DNA from 4 places in the Paenibacillus sp. Soil724D2 genome. Region 3 is predicted to be linked to each of the others. Evidence: riboswitches for the same ligand, from Rfam matches in the RefSeq annotation. Region 3 holds a riboswitch; each other region holds the start of a gene.
The links. A riboswitch is a leader RNA that binds a small molecule or an ion and turns the genes downstream of it on or off. The one in region 3 is predicted to bind cyclic di-AMP.
Positions count from the first base shown of each region.

Region 1 (4,214 bases), on a different contig from region 3:
GCTCTGGGCAACTGACAAGGCTAGCTGGATTCTCAATACTTCTGGATTCACAGAGACCAAGGATACATATAGAGCAGGTAAGACTAAAGCGATAAACATACCGATAAACCGAAGCATCCGAATGGTAACCATTGTAATCTTAGGGAAGTTACGATCGGAGTTCAAGCACCAGAGATCTGTAATAATAACTGGCATAACAAAAGCGTACGGAAGTCCTTCGATAAACAGGATAACACGGCCATTTTTCAAATGGTCCGCTGCTTCTGCCGGCCGCTCAGAAGTTAGACAAGGGGAAATAAGGCTGAAATTCCCTTCTCCCAAAACCTTGATGATTTCTTGCAAATGTTTAAATTCCTTTGCTTTATTTGCCTCTAGCTTCTTCATTAAGGATGAAAGTAGCTTACGATTAACAGAGTCGGATAAATAAGTTAAGGTGGTTCTTTTTGGTTGTTTTGTCCCCATCATCATGGTATTCATGGTTAGTTTAGGGGATCTTAGCTCATCGCGGATCAGCGCTATATTCGTGTCCAAATCCTCATTAAATGCTCCGAAGGAAGACTCAATCACATTTTCATTTTGTGGAACATTTAGCGTTCTCCTAATCGTTGACGGAACGGGCTCAATAACAAAATTTCTTATAGGGTTATCGAGTAAATAAATAACTAAATTACCATCCAATAAGCTGCTCAACTGCAGGTCGTAAGAAGCGTTTAATTGGCCATTCAATAGGCTTATTTGCTGAAGCCAATCACTGATTGGACTGGACTCCATCCAAGATAATAATTGATTCGTTTGTGCAAGGTTAACAAAGGGGTGAAAATAACAAAATACAACTTCATGACCCAAAAGTTGTTTTCGTTCCATCACAAAATCACTATTTGATTCAAATTGAAGTTTAAGTCTGGCCATATCCGTTGTTTCTGTCAGATTCATGTTATATCACCTGAGAGTAGGTTTCCTTGGAAAACGGAAATTTATTCCTTGTACCAAGACTGGGGAAAAGAGCTGCCGTGGTAGCTCTGATTTACATTGAATTTTTCCAAATTATGGATTATACTCGGATGAGTTAGTACCAGGTACTAATTTTGGGGGGAGGTATTTGATTGAAATACTTTATAATAACAGGGACATCAAGAGGTTTAGGTGAAGCACTTGCTCGTAGGCTTATATCCTCTGAACATCATCTGCTTTGTATTTCCAGGAATAGGAACGAGGGCTTAGTTGTTGAGAGTGAGCTGCAGTTGTAACCCCATTATCCAGTATTGAGCATGGAAGTACCGAAGAGTTGACTACGAGTGTCCACGTAAATTTGCTGGCTCCAATCCTTTTAACTTCCATGTTCATTCGGTTTTCCCAACACCTTCAGATTCCAAAACGTGTATTAAATGTTTCCTCTATGTCCTCGAAAAATCATCTTTCTGGTATGAGTGTTTATTCAGCAGCCAAAGCTGGCCTAGATGTATTCTCAAAATGTGTTGGGAATGAGCAAGGAGAGGGTACCTTTGCTAAGTGACCAATTTGCCCAAGGCATTGTCGTTGAAGAGCTTTGAAAATCAAAAACGAAAGAAGATGTGAATTTGGAAGTTACCTCACACCGTAAGAAGCTTTTGGCTGTTTATGCTGTCGTTATCATCATTATTTGCTTTCTTGCCGTCCCAGATGATTATTACCTATTATCGAATAGTCCGTTTCCTTTTCCAGAAAAACAAGGTTATCAATCGATCTGGGTATCCAGGTTGGATGTTTCCTTTCAACCAACAAAGGGTGTGTATTCGAGTATAAGTTATAATGTGAAAATAAATGCGGTAAAGGCGTGGCTTCAGATCTTTGGCATAACCGTTTTATTTAGCGTTGCTTATGTGATTCTTGGTTCAGACAAAAAGGATGATTCAAATAAAATGGAGAATTAGAGAGGCAAGTTGCCTAAAAGTGTTGTATTTTTTGCAACAATCGCGTGGATAACGCGGATTAGTTTGCTTATTGTTGCACAAAGTACAACTTTACACAGATATGTAAGCAAATGTTTCAACATTACATCTCTTGCGCGTAGATTGCATTTTATCAACATTATAAACACTCTCAACCAAGGACGGCGTAAGCCGTCTATTTTGTTGTCCATTTGAGAATGGCTAGCTTTTTCTCAGCTTGTGGGTTCAACACAGATCCTCGTTTGCATAGGAGTTATCATTAAAATCCAATATTTTCTTTTATTTTGCTTCATTAATTACTCAACTCATTAAGAAATGCTTAAAAAACCACGATGTAATAAGAGAATGGAAGTAAATCAATGAATCGTATGATTGTAAGCGTATTATTGAGTGAATGAAGTGGTTGGAGTTATCTTTTTAAGTTTTTTCAATCCTTTACTATGCTGCAAGAAGAGAGTAGTATTCAACTCGTACGTTACAGTTGAATATTTCGCTTAATTTTCTGTTTAGAAAAGCGGGGGAACCACAAGTTTCATGGGGTGAGTAAAGGTGCTTAAGTATGGCACCATTTAGGGCAGATTCTCGCGGCCCGAACCCGACAGCTAACCTCGTAAGCGACCGTGGGAAGGAGAACATGTGTATAAACACAAGGTCTATCCTTGTGTTTTTTTGCGTCCTAAAACGCAGTTTGATGTCAGATATTAGGTTTAATTGGGGGAACTAGCACGAATGACAAGCGATTCATTGAAAAAAATTATGTTTGGCAAACCGCTTAAATCCAGCGAAATGGAATCCGAAAAAATGCAGGTTTGGAAAGCATTACCGATCCTATCCTCGGATGCCTTATCGTCAGTTGCCTACGGGACTGAGCAGATTCTTTTAGAACTCGCGACTGTTGGTATTGCCGCTTTTGCGTTCTCATTGCCCATTGCGATATCCATTATTGCTCTGATTATGCTGCTAGTTTTTAGCTATAGACAAGTGATAGAGGCCTACCCGCAAGGTGGCGGAGCGTATATGGTTTCCAAAGAAAACCTAGGTATGGTTTGGGGGAGGCTGACTGGAGTTTCGCTGCTTATTGACTATACACTTACCGTTGCCGTTTCGATCTCAGCCGGTGTGCAGGCGATTACGTCAGCTTTTCCATCGGCGGTGCCGTACATTGTTCCGATTACTTTAGTTCTCGTGTGGATCATGGTTTGGCTTAATTTGCGAGGAACTTCGGAATCAGGTACGATTTTCGCTATTCCAACGTACTTTTTTATTCTATGTATTTTAGTGCTAGTGGGCAAAGGCATATACGATATGCTGACGGGATCCATGAATACGCATCCCATAGCGTTTGCTCCGAGCTCAATGACGAGCTCATTAACGTTATTCGTTCTTTTAAAAGCATTTTCCTCCGGGTGTTCAGCCGTGACGGGAATCGAGGCCATCTCCGATGCCGTGCCGCATTTCCGCTCACCATCCGTGAAAAACGCGAAGCGCACGTTAGTATCCTTAGGGACACTTTTGGCTATCGTGTTTGGCGGCGTAACGGTGTTAGCTCTGGGTTATGGTATTGTACCTGATCCTAATGGCCATACATCTGTATTATCGATGGTGACAGAGCAGGCTTTTGGTCGTGGAGCGATGTACTACGCAACTCAAATTGGTACCATGCTCATTCTGGTTTTGGCTGCTAATACTAGCTTCAACGGCTTTCCAATCTTAGCATCCATCATGGCACAGGATAAAAACTTCCCGCGCATGTTCTCCTTCCGGGGAGACCGACTTTCGTTTCACTATGGTATTATCACACTTGGTGTGCTTGCCAGTATTCTTCTGATTGGTTTCAAAGGTAAGACCGATGCACTCATTCCTCTATATGCGATTGGCGTGTTTTTATCATTTACACTTGCGCAAGGCGGCTTGGTTCGTAAATGGCTGAGAGAGCGAGTGAAAGGTTGGATCGGAAAGCTGCTCATCAATGGTTTAGGCGGGATCGTTTCTCTTGCTGTTTTACTCATATTTTCCATCACTAAATTTACCGAAGGTGCGTGGATTGTTATTATTATAACCCCGCTGCTGCTTTGGTTAATTACGAAAATTAGTCATCACTACGATGATGTAGCGAAGCAATTGCGTATTGATATAACGATTGAGCGGGTTTGCACGAAGGAGCCTTTGATTATTGTGCCTGTGGCGGGCATTCATCGGGTTGTGGCACAGTCCTTGAACTATGCGAAATCGTTGTCTCCAAACGTGATTGCCTTCTATGTTTCGTTCTCCGATGAAGATGAAGAA
Region 1 covers NZ_LMRY01000006.1:354,018-358,231, reverse strand. The annotation lists gene ASG85_RS08875 (spore germination protein) at 1-933, opposite strand, end outside; partial or broken gene ASG85_RS39830 (SDR family NAD(P)-dependent oxidoreductase) at 1,259-1,513, shown strand; gene ASG85_RS08870 (hypothetical protein) at 1,578-1,910, shown strand; cyclic di-AMP (ydaO/yuaA leader) riboswitch at 2,410-2,560, shown strand; gene ASG85_RS08865 (APC family permease) at 2,658-4,214, shown strand, end outside.
Region 1: another riboswitch for cyclic di-AMP. It lies ahead of ASG85_RS08865 (APC family permease); the one in region 3 lies ahead of ASG85_RS20855 (3D domain-containing protein).

Region 2 (4,214 bases), on a different contig from region 3:
AACGAAACTAAAGATGATCGATTCACTCATGCTGCGCCATATCATATTCGTTAATCGCCGTTTATAGCCGTCCAATTGGTGATGAACCTCCTCGAGATCTTTACGCGTGCCTAAGCGCACATTCTCACAATACTTTGATCTTGATATCTCCTACGATGTAAGAAAGCACAAGTTTCACGCGGTGATCGCAAAGTTCATAGTTAGGGGACTGCCAAATCAGCTTGTTCATAACCCCTGACTCACGCTCATTCGCAACTTGAATCTGCCCAAATGAGATGGAAGCCGTCACAGCGACACCGATATCCTCCGGCACTTTTATATCTACATCCCCTACAACACCTTGCAGGATGACCGTGGTTTCCTTTTGCTCCAAAATCGCAAGTGAAAGATCAATGTAGGTTTCTCCAATAATGTACCAAGTTGAACTGTTCCGTAAAATCCAAGGCTCACGGCCTAAACGGACGCTATCCACCAATTTCTGCTTTTGCATGTACGTATCGTCTTTGTGTACTTGCTTAGATCGTATGAAAAACAAACCTAGCGAAATTAAAACAATAGAGAACACGATAGTAATGTGATCACCGAATAAAATCACTGCCCCTATGCCGATCAGTACATAACCTTTGCGCTCTTTGCGTGAACGGACCCGATGAATGCCTAGCAAGATGAGGATAATGGCAAGAATGGGGAAAAAGCCTATCGTATGATCTAGAAGCAAAAAAAGACCGGCTCCAATCAGCACTAGTGCTGTATTGCGGTTACGGTTGCTTTTAGTTTCTTCTCCCATCGCTGCACCTCCTCTGGCTGACTTTTAATTAGTTCATATAGATTCCTAGCATACCATAAGAATGGACGACCTCCAAGATGCAAATCCTTGCGCGGCAAGGCTTCCGTATGAATCATGGAGGTCAAGGGCTCCTCAGCGCCTACTTATCAGGCGCTGGAGGGATAACACGCGGCTATTTCTTGCCGCGCGGATCGGTATCATCACTGGAGCGATGCTGCTGCCACTCTTGCTGGAACTTGCCGCGCAGCGTGCGCAGTTCCTGCTGAAGGTTGCCGCCGGCTTCCTTCAGCGTCTCTTGCGACAGGCGGCCCGCTTCGCGGAGCCCCTGAAGCGCTTCCCGGCCGAGCTCGCGGCCGGTCACTTCCAGCTCGCGCCAAGTATCGCGAGCCTCTTTCTCGTGCAGCCCGCCGCTCGGCGGCTGCACCCCCTCGGCTGCGTGCCCCGCACGCAGCCCGCGCAGTTCATCCGCGAGCGCCAGGCACACGTCCTGGCTGCTCGCGTACTGCGCGCGGTAGTGCTCGCAAGCGGCTTCCTCGCGCTGCTTCTCTTGCAGCGCTAGCCGCGCGAGCTCTTCATCGCCGGCGCGCATCGCCAGCTCGGCCTGCTCGCCGCGCAGCTGCGCCATCTCCTCTGCGTTCACACTGTGGCTTCGCAGTTCAATAGTTCGCTGCAGCGCATCCTGATAGCGCTGTTCCAGCTTCTCGATCATGCTGCTCCCCCGATCATGGTGATCAAGCTTGCCGGCCGTTTCATGCCATGCTGCTTCTGCCATCTTTCCAATGCGATCCAATATACTCATGTTGTTACACCCCCATTACTGTTGATTTAAAATTCATTTCGTTTCTTCAATAAATGAATACCATACACCACTAAACATGCTGCGAACGCAATCGCGATGAAGCCCGATAGTTTAATAGTCAGTATCAAGCCGCCCAAGCCGGCGAAAAACCATCCAATTTTCTTCCCATTCTTAATCCCTACATAGCCTAATCCAAGCATAGCTGCCGGGAATAAAAAGCCCATTAAATGAACATGACCACCCAAATGATGCAGACAAATAAGTAAACCTGCCGTGATTAAAACTAGTGCCAACCCTTTTGATCGATCCATACTCATTCTGTTTACCGCCCTTCACGTGTTCTTCATGCTTCTATCGTACCTGAAACAGCTATACGTCAAAACGGACTCGCGACTGTTTTTGTACCTAGACCTAAGTCCAGTACGTGCTAAGACCTCCATCCATATTTTGGTCGTTGTCCCGCCGAGCCTCGAATGCTAAACTATTTGAAGCCGAGTCCGGTGCACAGACAAAGTGCCGGTACGGGGGACGATTTACATGGGGTGAATATTTGCTCTTCAAAGGAGCAGACTAGGGAGAACCTTCTTCCCGAACCCGTCAACTAACCTCGAAGGCTCATTGAAGGAGGATTACCAATTGCATACAATTACTAAAGGGTTAACTAGCCTTGCTGTGTCTTTAACAGTGTTGGCAGGAGGCTTTCTTTCCCCATTTACGGCGCATGCCGCTGAGATGGACGTGAAAGTGCAAGTCAATGATGACTTGGTTCAATTTCCGGATGCTCAACCATTTCTAGATGACAATCATTCTACCCAAGTACCGATTCGTTTCGTAACGGAGAAGCTTGGTTATGACGTGAAGTGGCAAAGAGAAGGCGATGAGATCAAGGTCACGCTAAATAACGACAAACATTCGATTACCTTAGTATCGGGACAAAAGGAAGCTGAAATCGATAGCAACCGTGTCGAGATGGACACACATGCGGAATTCCAAAATGGACGCGTATACGTTCCTCTTCGTTTTTTAAGCAAAGCATCCGATATTCCCGTTCAGTGGGACGCTAGCAGCAAATTAGCTATTCTAAGTAAAGATGGCAATAAGCATGCGCCAGATTATGAATTGTTTCAATCTACTGCCTATTCAGCAGATCCATCTGAGAATGGCGGCTACGGAGCTTTTGATTATATGGGGAATCCATTAGGTATTGGAACCGTTGCTGTTGATCCCTCGGTGATTCCTCTTGGATCTAAGCTCTATATAGAAGGTTATAATTTCAATGGCCTACCTGCAGGCGGCATGTATGCTTATGCAACAGACACAGGCGGTGCAATCAAAGGCAAACGTGTTGATATCTTTATCCCAGGATCCAAGAAATCCTTGCAGAAGTTTGGTATCCAAACCATTAAAGTTTACAAACTATCCAATTAAAATAGCTTATAAGAAAAAGCTTGATTTCTGAGATTTACTTCTCAAGAAATCAGCTTTTTTTATTTAGGGCAGAACAACCAGAAAAAAACTAGAAAGGCTGCTCTCCATCCTATTGGGATGAGAAGAGCAGCCTGCAGTTACTTAAACTTGATTCTTGGGGATACCATTTAAACTTGGGACGTAATCAGGTGCCTCGTTGCTCGATAGCGTTTGAGCTTCTTCCATGAAATTAGCGTTATTTTGCTGATTGTTTTTCTTATCTGCTTTGTTATCTTCACGGTCATACTTGGGATCGGCGTCATTTTTGGGCATAGCGTTCACCTCCATTGTCTCATAGTTAGTATGAGAAGGTGGCTTGCATTCTATCCCAGTTATCTGGATCTGGTGCTGCCCCTTATTTGACTGAACTACCCTCGAGGGTTTTTGTTTTTCTTATTTCGTGTTAAATGTATTTTTGTTCACATCAGCGCGAATGGGCTCCATCGGAAATGGCTTCGCTGCATACCATTGACAGGCTATTCATCGCCTTTCAGCAATAGTTTACTTTGCCGGTTAGCCGGATCAATGGAAAATAGATAGAAAAAAGGTACAATCGCTTCTTCTTTGGAAGTGATTGTACCTTTTTCTATTCCGACGAATTTTATCAGGAACCTCTCATTTTGAGGCTATTTTTCGCTTTTGCTATTCTTGGGACAATAATCTTTTATAAGTGGAAAGGATTCCGAAGTGCAATCCTTCATGGTATAGGTTATAGCGGAGCGATTGCTCTGGAGTTACTAGAGCGAGTCCCGTGGACGTATTAATCGCAGCTACATTTTCGTTCAAGCGGTCCATCGGATACTGCTTGCGAATTCTATCCAGCTGTTCTGTCAGCAAGGTTTTCAGTTCTGGCAATGTCGGATTAGGAAGCGAAGCGGGGTACGTGTCCAATGGCGACTTTCCGGAAACGAACCGATCAGTAAACCCTTCTGGCAGATGAAGCGGGATATTCAGCTGCGATAGCGCCAAGTAATCCGTAACGAAATAGATGTGACCAAGGTGCCAACGGATATTATTGCGAAAACCAGCAGGAATGCGGTCCGCGAGTTCCTCAGTTAGGCCTTCCAATTTTCCCAGTGTTTGTGCTCTAATATTGATCAATTCTTCGAAAATAGTTGTTTTCATTTAGTATCGCTCCTCGATTGTTTATGAAATAAAGTT
Region 2 covers NZ_LMRY01000023.1:293,762-297,975, forward strand. The annotation lists gene ASG85_RS20565 (sensor histidine kinase) at 1-75, opposite strand, end outside; gene liaF (cell wall-active antibiotics response protein LiaF) at 125-787, opposite strand; gene ASG85_RS20575 (PspA/IM30 family protein) at 960-1,586, opposite strand; gene ASG85_RS20580 (hypothetical protein) at 1,613-1,903, opposite strand; cyclic di-AMP (ydaO/yuaA leader) riboswitch at 2,066-2,218, shown strand; gene ASG85_RS39755 (stalk domain-containing protein) at 2,223-3,014, shown strand; gene ASG85_RS38755 (hypothetical protein) at 3,156-3,326, opposite strand; gene ASG85_RS20590 (DinB family protein) at 3,696-4,178, opposite strand.
Region 2: another riboswitch for cyclic di-AMP. It lies ahead of ASG85_RS39755 (stalk domain-containing protein); the one in region 3 lies ahead of ASG85_RS20855 (3D domain-containing protein).

Region 3 (4,214 bases):
TCGGGATCATTCGTCATCTATGCTCAATTGAGGTTGCTGGACAAATAAATCCATATTGGCGGTTGAATGATGTTGTAGAAAGTGCAACAATTGTTGCCTAAATCTCGCCTTTCTCCTTTTGTTGTTGTATCATGTACAACAATTTGGTCCTATACAGGCCATATCGCACCAAATGGGTTCAAAATGTTGTACAAACTACAACTTCAAGTTGAAAATAGCCTTTGTACGTGTGAATTGTTGTAGAAAATACAACATTCGCAACCACTCCATCTACCCTTACAAAAGCTGAATGACTCTAAAATCTAATTTTGGAGTTATACCTACCAGTTGTGAGTAGAGCACAATGAATCAACAGTCTCGAAGTGCAACAATTGCTGCTCAAATTCCGTCTTTACTATTACATCTTGCTTAATATATATAACCCTTGGGACTAAATCCAGACTTTTTTCCAAAAATGGGTCAAAAATATTGTAAGAACTACCACTTCAACTTTGATATAGCCAATTGGAATGCGATGTTGTAGAAACTACAACAATGGCAACTACTGGAGTCCATCTACGTTCATAAAGTTGCTAAACGACTCTACGATATTTATCGTTTTCTAATCAACGCCTTTGTAAACCCTCAATACGTGGTGACAAGTGAATACTTACGCATTGTTTTCAACTCTTTACTTATCAACTTCCAAATGCTCCAAAGCCGCCTCAAATTCCTCACGCGAGATTTGAAACATTGCACAGCGCTTATAAAACTGCTTGCCATTGCAATAGCCAATTCCTAATGCTTTACCCACAATCAGCCGGCGAGAAGCCGCCTCAGCATGAACAATCAAACCTGCGGCCATGAGATCCTCCATGGTCAGCTGTGAAACCGCACCATCATATTCCGTGCGAAGGCTCTGTAGGGCCTGACGGATCGTTTCAGGCGTCGCATTCTCGACGCCGATATCCCCCTTGTACTCGGCCTGCTCCTGCGTAATGAAGGCATGCTTGCAGCCAGGCACCTTGGCTGCTACAATCTTCCGAATCCGTTCACCTGCGTGGTCCGGATCCGTGAATATAATAACGCCTCTTCGCTGCTGCGCAAGTGCAATACGCTTTAGTACGGCTTGTCCAATTGCAGAGCCGCCTGTTTCAATCGTATCCGCCTCTACCGCTCGGCGAATAGCAGCTGTATCGTCCTTGCCTTCGACGACAATTACTTCTTTGATCATAAGCAGTTCCCTTCCCAGTACCAAGGATAAACGACTCCGTCGTCCTTCTGGGACGAGCGCGTTTGTCAAGGTTGAGCTAAAGTATAGAGCTTATACTTTCATATTCAACGCAGAAAAAGAAGAGGGGTCCCCTCTTCTTTCGCCCAAGTTGTTACTTGGCAACGTATATATGACATTCTTCCCGCTGAAACTGACGTTTACACGTTAATTTTCAGATGGCTTTTTCGGTCCTACCACATACACGGTGTACCCTTGCTTCGTTCCGAATTTATTGGCATAACCATGATCTTCAAAGAAGACATCAATCATTTGACCTTTCACACCGCTGCCAATGTCTTCAGCCCGGCGGAAGCCAATGCCCTCGATGTAAACCCACCATCCTAGGGGGATAACTTTAGGATCAACAGCTATTGTTCTGCCTTCTGTCACGGTAGTTCCTGTATAGGTTTTACCGAAACCAGGAGTTCCTTCGGATTTACCTGTAGATGCCACGTCTGCCGAATAGGCAGTCAACTTCACATTCTTCAGGATTTGTTTGTACCCAAATGTTACACCATTCTTCGAAACCTCATCCACACTAGGTGATGAAGACGAGAGAACAACAACAGGGTTTTTCGTGCCCACGGACACGACTTTATTAATACTTTCTGTTTGTACTTCTTCACCCACAACTGCTTCCGCGACTAAAACACCATCTTCGAAAGTCTTTTCTTTCTTCTTCAAGAGTACGCCCTCTTTACCTTCTTGGACGACTTGCTCTTTGCCTTTGAGCAGCGATGCGTCGCTCTTCTTTTCCGTATCGAACGCAATCGGCTCAGTTACTTCCTCCGTCTCTTTTTTCACACGGACGATTTTGATTTCATCGCCTGAGCTCAGAGCGGCTGTCGGTTCGGGAGATAAACGATCGTGCTCCCCAAGTGCAATATGTAAACGTTGCAATGCACTTTCTACCGTTCTTGCAGTTGTGTAAACAGTGGTGGTCTTTCCATCAGCAGTCAATTGAATCGGTGAGGCATGTTCGATGACAATTTTGTCTCCACCCTTGATTGTTGTCGTTGGTGCAGTAGAAATTTCATCGTGTTCACCAATCTTTATGGCTTGTTCATCCAGTAGGCGTTGCAGGACCCATTGCTTCGTTTGCACAACAGTTTCTTGTCCATTCACAACCACGGATACGCTCTTGGTAGCCGTACCGTACAACAACACCAAAAACATGAAAGTCATTGCGATTGAAATTATGGCTAGACTTAAAATCAAACGCAAGTTTTCATGCTTCCATCGCAATGCGAAGGACATGCTGGATGATCGTTTTACATGGGTCTCGCTAATAGAGATACTGCCCACTTCTTCGGTCCTCCTTCAAAGCCTCGCCGCCAGGTTACAGCATGATTAGATTTGACGCGACTAAGGTTTTTTAGTTTAACTTAACGTGTTCGCCATCAGCAGTACGGTGCTATACCGCTGCCTTCTGGTCGTCCCACACCAGTTTGCCTATTCAACATTCATATGAATTCCGGGCAATTTTTAGTCGTCCGAAATGTGTATAGCCCTTTATGAAGACAAAAAGCCAGCAAGAAGAGGACTCTTCTCGCTGGCTTAGTTGGTATAATAAAATACACAAATAGCACGCACGACAATCGTTACCTCTCTTACGCTTACGAGGTTAGCTGACGGATTCGGACGTGAGAGTCGCCCTACTAAGAGCATACGAAGTATACTCAAAGATTCACCCCTGTTACTCACTCTGTTCACTCAAGAAGCATGCTTCTTCAGCTTACAGTGGTTCCCCCGTTCCCATAAATGGAACTCAGCGAATGGAAAAATGGCAAATTGGTTATTAAGTTATTATGAAAAGTATATTACGCTGTTAATCTTAACCTGTAAAGGGATTAACACCTACTAAAAAGGGCTAAATCAACTAAAATTCGCTTAAATGAACAATAAAACAGCTTTATATCTACTTATATCTCACTTTCACGTACGTATACTAACTCTTTTCAACTTTCCACCCCTAAACTAGGCTTAAATTACAAATTTGTTTATAATGATCGTATAGGAAAGTGATTCATAAATACCAATAATTTGCTAATCAGGGAGGCAATGAGATGGGCTCCATTCTACAAGTTGACTCTTTATACGGGGGATATTTACCAAAAAAACCTGTTCTTCATGACCTAACCTTTTCTATCCGTCAAGGTGAAATGATGGGACTCATCGGACTTAATGGTGCGGGTAAAAGTACGACAATCAAAAACATTCTCGGCCTTCTTCAACCGCAAAAAGGATCGATTCGAATCAACGGACTCACTTTAGCTGAAAATCCTTTGTCCTATCGCGCAACTTACGCTTATGTACCCGAAAGTCCTGAGCTCTACGAAGAGCTTACGATCCGAGAACACCTTGAGCTAACCGCTATGGCCTACGGTTTGTCGAAGGACGACTATTTGGCTCGATCTAGCTCCCTTTTGGAGCAGTTTCAAATGAAGGACAAGCTGAACAGCTTCGCCAGCCATTTATCCAAAGGAATGAAACAGAAAGTCATGATTATGAACGCATTTCTGATCGAACCCTCGTTATATATTATCGATGAACCCTTTCTCGGCCTTGACCCTTTAGCGATCCGTTCCTTATTAGAATTAATGGTCAAAATGAAACATAAAGGAGCATCATTCCTCATCTCATCGCATATTTTGTCAACCATTGAAAAATATTGCGATAACTACGTTGTCCTTCATCGAGGTCGCATGGTTGCGCAGGGTGATTTAGTCGAATTACGCGGGCAAACCGAACTTCCGGGAGCGTCACTAGACGACATTTTCTATAAGCTCGTACAAGGGGATTAGTTATGAGAAATATGGACATCAACACCCATACCTTATGGCAGCAAAGATTCGAACATTATATGAAGGAATCCATGGGCTATTGGCAATACGCAGCGCGTAGTAATTTCATCGGTCTCGTGTTGTTTCTTGTCATCATTTCTTCCTATTATTATGCAAAA
Region 3 covers NZ_LMRY01000024.1:12,806-17,019, reverse strand. The annotation lists gene rnmV (ribonuclease M5) at 671-1,213, opposite strand; gene ASG85_RS20855 (3D domain-containing protein) at 1,418-2,557, opposite strand; cyclic di-AMP (ydaO/yuaA leader) riboswitch at 2,851-3,036, opposite strand; gene ASG85_RS20850 (ABC transporter ATP-binding protein) at 3,319-4,056, shown strand; gene ASG85_RS20845 (ABC transporter permease) at 4,059-4,214, shown strand, end outside.

Region 4 (4,214 bases), on a different contig from region 3:
AGGAGAGCGGCTTTTTCATTTCCAACCACGAACCCCGTTTGCTCATTCACTTCAAACTTATCTAGAACAGTCCCATGGTGAGACCTTGCGATATGATGAAAGCGCCATGACTGATCCTCTTTTGTTAGAAAATAAAGCACGCGATTTCTTTGATTATTACTGAATTCCCTCGTCACACCAATCATGCAAACCTTTTCGCCTATACGAAGATACTCATCTACAACAAAGGATTTCAATCGCAAACGATGCACATTTTTCTGCTGAATATAGGCTTCCATCTCTTCAATTGTCCTTTGATCCTTCGGATCCTGTTTCGTTGCGTAAAAGACCTCTTTTATAAACGTATCCGTCTGTAGGCTTCTTGCCCCTTTGAAATGATTATACGTAAGAAAAAATCGATCAATGACTCCCCGAATCTCTTCTGGTATGGCAGGACCTTGTTCCACGATATACATGCTATTTGCTTTATTCGAATGTCTTTTTTTATAAAACCAACTTTTCCAGACACTTAATTGCATGCCGTTCGTGTCACCTGCTTTCTTCCAAACATTTCTTCATTATAGGCTAAAAACCATAAAATTTCGATAAAAATCGCAATATTTCGCGTAAAAAAAGAACATTTGCCTTCTATGCTTTCATTCGAAAGATTCATAGAAAACAAATGCCCGATGATTTAATCCTTTTTCACCACATGGCTTACTTACAGAACTCTTTTGGCTCCCACATATCTGGATCCCCAGTATGAACTGGCGAGACTATCTATCGTTACACCTCTAGACGTTGTCGCTGAAATGAATTGATCATTCCCCAGATAAATACCAACATGATTTACACTGCCTGCTGCAAAAAACACAAGATCTCCAACCTTCAAGTCTGTAACCCTGGTTCCAGCTTGATCGTACATTTGAACCGAAGTTCTGGGTAGATCAATGCCTTTAGCTTCGTACAAATAGCGCACAAATCCGGAACAATCAAACCCTCTGGGTGTTGTGCCTCCCCAAACGTATGGCGTGCCCATGAACGTATTTGCTGTTTGCACGATTTGATCAGACGTGGAAGGTATAGCTACCGCTGCTACCTTTGGAGCTGGTGCTGGTGGCGGTGCAATCCAGGCTGGCTTGTGCGACTTGCCATCGACATTCACAATCGCGATACGATTCGCTTCATTCCACTCAATCGGAGAACCGAATGTTTCAGTAATGAAACGCAAGGGTACATACGTATTACCTTGATAAAGCGTCGGACTGCTTTCCAGACTAATCTTCTTACTGTTAACGATCGCTTGCTTCTCGTCGGTTGTAAGTTGAATCGTCTGCTGCTTGCTCTTCAACGTGACCACTATTTCGCTTTCTTGCTTCGCCCAGCCTACTTGATAACCCAATTTCTCAGACAGTACTCGCAAAGGGACTTGCAGCGTTCCTGCGTTGTCAATAAATGGCTGTACTTCTGGGAACTGAACCAACTCATCATTGACCTGGACTTTTACAGTGGATGAAGATGAACCTGATGCTGCTTGAACCGAGGGAGCGGACAAAATGGATACTGCCGCACCAACAAGTGCGCATGAGCAAATAAAGCTTTTTGTGAAAAATTTCAAAAACCTTGCCTCCTTGAAGCCTCCGAGGTTAGTTGACGGGTTCGGGAAGAGGTTTCCCTAGCGTGCTCAGTTTAGTAAAACAGCCGAGCATTCATTCACCCCAAATTAAAGAAGTCCCCCGTACCGGAGCTTTTGCTGCTCCGAGATTCGGCATTTTTTGTCTATGTTAGACTAGCATAGTTGAACTATTACTTTCAACTTTTGCATAGTGGTAATAGTTTCCATAGAGTTATAAATGCAAAGCAAAATCTGAAATAAACGAGGCAATCAATAGAACGGCCATGACACCTCCCGCAAGACGTGTACGCCAAATTAAGTTTCCGTCTGTTGTCATTTGTTTTGACAGTTTAGCGGTATTACGAAGTGTGTGGAAGTAAAGGATAGAACCTGCAACCACGAGAATAATCTCAAGAGCAGCGCTCACCCACGGCCACTGCCACAGACTAAATCCTACTAATGGAAGTCCTCCAGCATTCCCCGGTAAGAATGGCATATCTGTACGATGAACGAGAAGATCAAGTATCCAGTGACTGAAGGTAAGCCCTCCTATAGCTGCGCCTCCTCTTTTGCCCCACAACTTCCAAGCCAATAGTCCTGATAAGATAGCAATGAGCAGCGCCCCAACTAATGAGTGTGTATAGTCAGCATGAATAATCCCTTCCCCATATCCCGTACCGATGCTTGTATCGATCGTTTCAACACCAGAAAGATATAAAGGGACGAATACAACATCAAGCAGCTGAGTACTAAGCATGAGCGCCCAGATCGGCACCTCCGGTGTTCTTGCTTTCACTGCTGCAGCAAGCCCAAAATGTCCAGCAAACATTTACATTCCCTCCCTTTTCGAGCGACTGAGAACAAGACTTTCCAGCCATCCGCATAACACTGTAAATAAGAGCATAAATACAATAAATGACATGTCGAGCACCATCCCTTTCCACATGCTAATTTAATTAGTATATTAACTAATATAGTTAGTTTTGACAAGTGTTTTTTCCAGCACAAAGTAGAAGCCTGAACACCAACGTTCAAGCTTCGATTTCATGCATATGCGATTATGGCTTGAGACATGTCTATTTCGATATCGATCCACGTCCGCTTCAATGCGATGATATTGATATTATCACTATTGAGAAGTTATTATGCTTTTGATTTCGCTTGTAGTCACAGAAAATATGATGCTCCAAAAAGCCCGACGAATTGAATGATTCCTCTTTCGCTCACATTAGAACCAGATCCGATCGTGATTGGATCTCTAGTGTAATAAAGTGACTGGCTCCTTACGAAGATCAGTTGTCAGAATCACAGGCTTGGGCTGGTATCGGCTTATCCTTAAATCTTCACCGACAGGACGATCATCCTTCTCGGGTAAGTCCTTCGATACCTTCATGGACGGTCGAACCCCTGCGGAATCCCTCCTATCCGGACAAACAACTAAAGTTGTACTACGCACAACATTACTCAATCGAATCAAGCGTTTTCTCTACGCGTGTTGTAAAAAATGCAACAATTTAGACCAAAAGTGGCCTTTTAGAACGAATTAAGGCTAAATTGTTGTACAGGATACAACATCTCTAGCTAGGAGAGTAGGAAACCAAGGAAATTGTTGCACGAAGTACAACTACTTCCCTACTTATAAGCAAGAAAAATCCCTTATACAGGCATACTAATCCAGCTGCCCCCTTCACCCTAAACCAAAAAGCGAATCCATCGGTGTTAAATAGAGTGGATTCCCTTTGTTTACCCCAAACAAGGAAAAACGACTCCGTCGTCCTCCTGAGACGAGCGCGTTCGTCAAGGTAGATTTCGAAGCTAAAGTATAAAAAAACTTATACTTTCTTATCTACAGAAAAAGACCACCCGAAGGTGATCTTTTCACTTACTATGAAGCGGGCGGCGGGAATACTCCAAATACTTATTTRAAATGCTTCCTACGGAAGCGRCTAGYGGTATATTTGGACGCGCGTCCTACTTGGGTATATTCGATGATGYCTTCACGGACGGTCGARCCCATACGGCTTCTCTTCCTTYCCCGTTCAAACGAAAAAGAYCACCCGAAGGTGATCTTWTTCTGTRAAGCGGGCGGCGGGAATCGAACCCGCGCGATCAGCTTGGAAGGCTGAAGTTCTACCATTAAACTACGCCCGCATATTAAAAGGGATTGATGGTCGGGACGACACGATTTGAACATGCGACCCCCTGCTCCCAAAGCAGGTGCTCTACCAAGCTGAGCTACGTCCCGATGCGTATTATGAAAATGGCGCGCCCTGAGAGATTCGAACTCCCGACCTTTTGATTCGTAGTCAAATACTCTATCCAGCTGAGCTAAGGGCGCAAATTAGTTGGAGCGGAAGACGGGGATCGAACCCGCGACCCTCGCCTTGGCAAGGCGATGCTCTACCGCTGAGCCACTTCCGCATCGTATAATTGCTTGTCATTCTCGCTAACGTTTCTCCGAGGCGACAAGGAATAATATATCAGGAATCGAAGACAAATGCAAATGTTTTTTCTTTCCTTTTTTTATTTGATAAAAATACCGCCAAACGGCAGTACTTCTTTGGCAATACGACGCAATAGACTATCATTTTTCATATGCTCATCTAATTTGCGATCTGGC
Region 4 covers NZ_LMRY01000059.1:367,184-371,397, forward strand. The annotation lists gene ASG85_RS35220 (hypothetical protein) at 1-518, opposite strand, end outside; gene ASG85_RS35225 (NlpC/P60 family protein) at 701-1,597, opposite strand; cyclic di-AMP (ydaO/yuaA leader) riboswitch at 1,600-1,760, opposite strand; gene ASG85_RS35230 (hypothetical protein) at 1,827-2,423, opposite strand; gene ASG85_RS39685 (hypothetical protein) at 2,853-2,987, opposite strand; tRNA gene ASG85_RS35235 (tRNA-Gly) at 3,675-3,745, opposite strand; tRNA gene ASG85_RS35240 (tRNA-Pro) at 3,763-3,839, opposite strand; tRNA gene ASG85_RS35245 (tRNA-Arg) at 3,856-3,932, opposite strand; tRNA gene ASG85_RS35250 (tRNA-Gly) at 3,941-4,015, opposite strand; gene ASG85_RS35255 (AIM24 family protein) at 4,118-4,214, opposite strand, start outside.
Region 4: another riboswitch for cyclic di-AMP. It lies ahead of ASG85_RS35225 (NlpC/P60 family protein); the one in region 3 lies ahead of ASG85_RS20855 (3D domain-containing protein).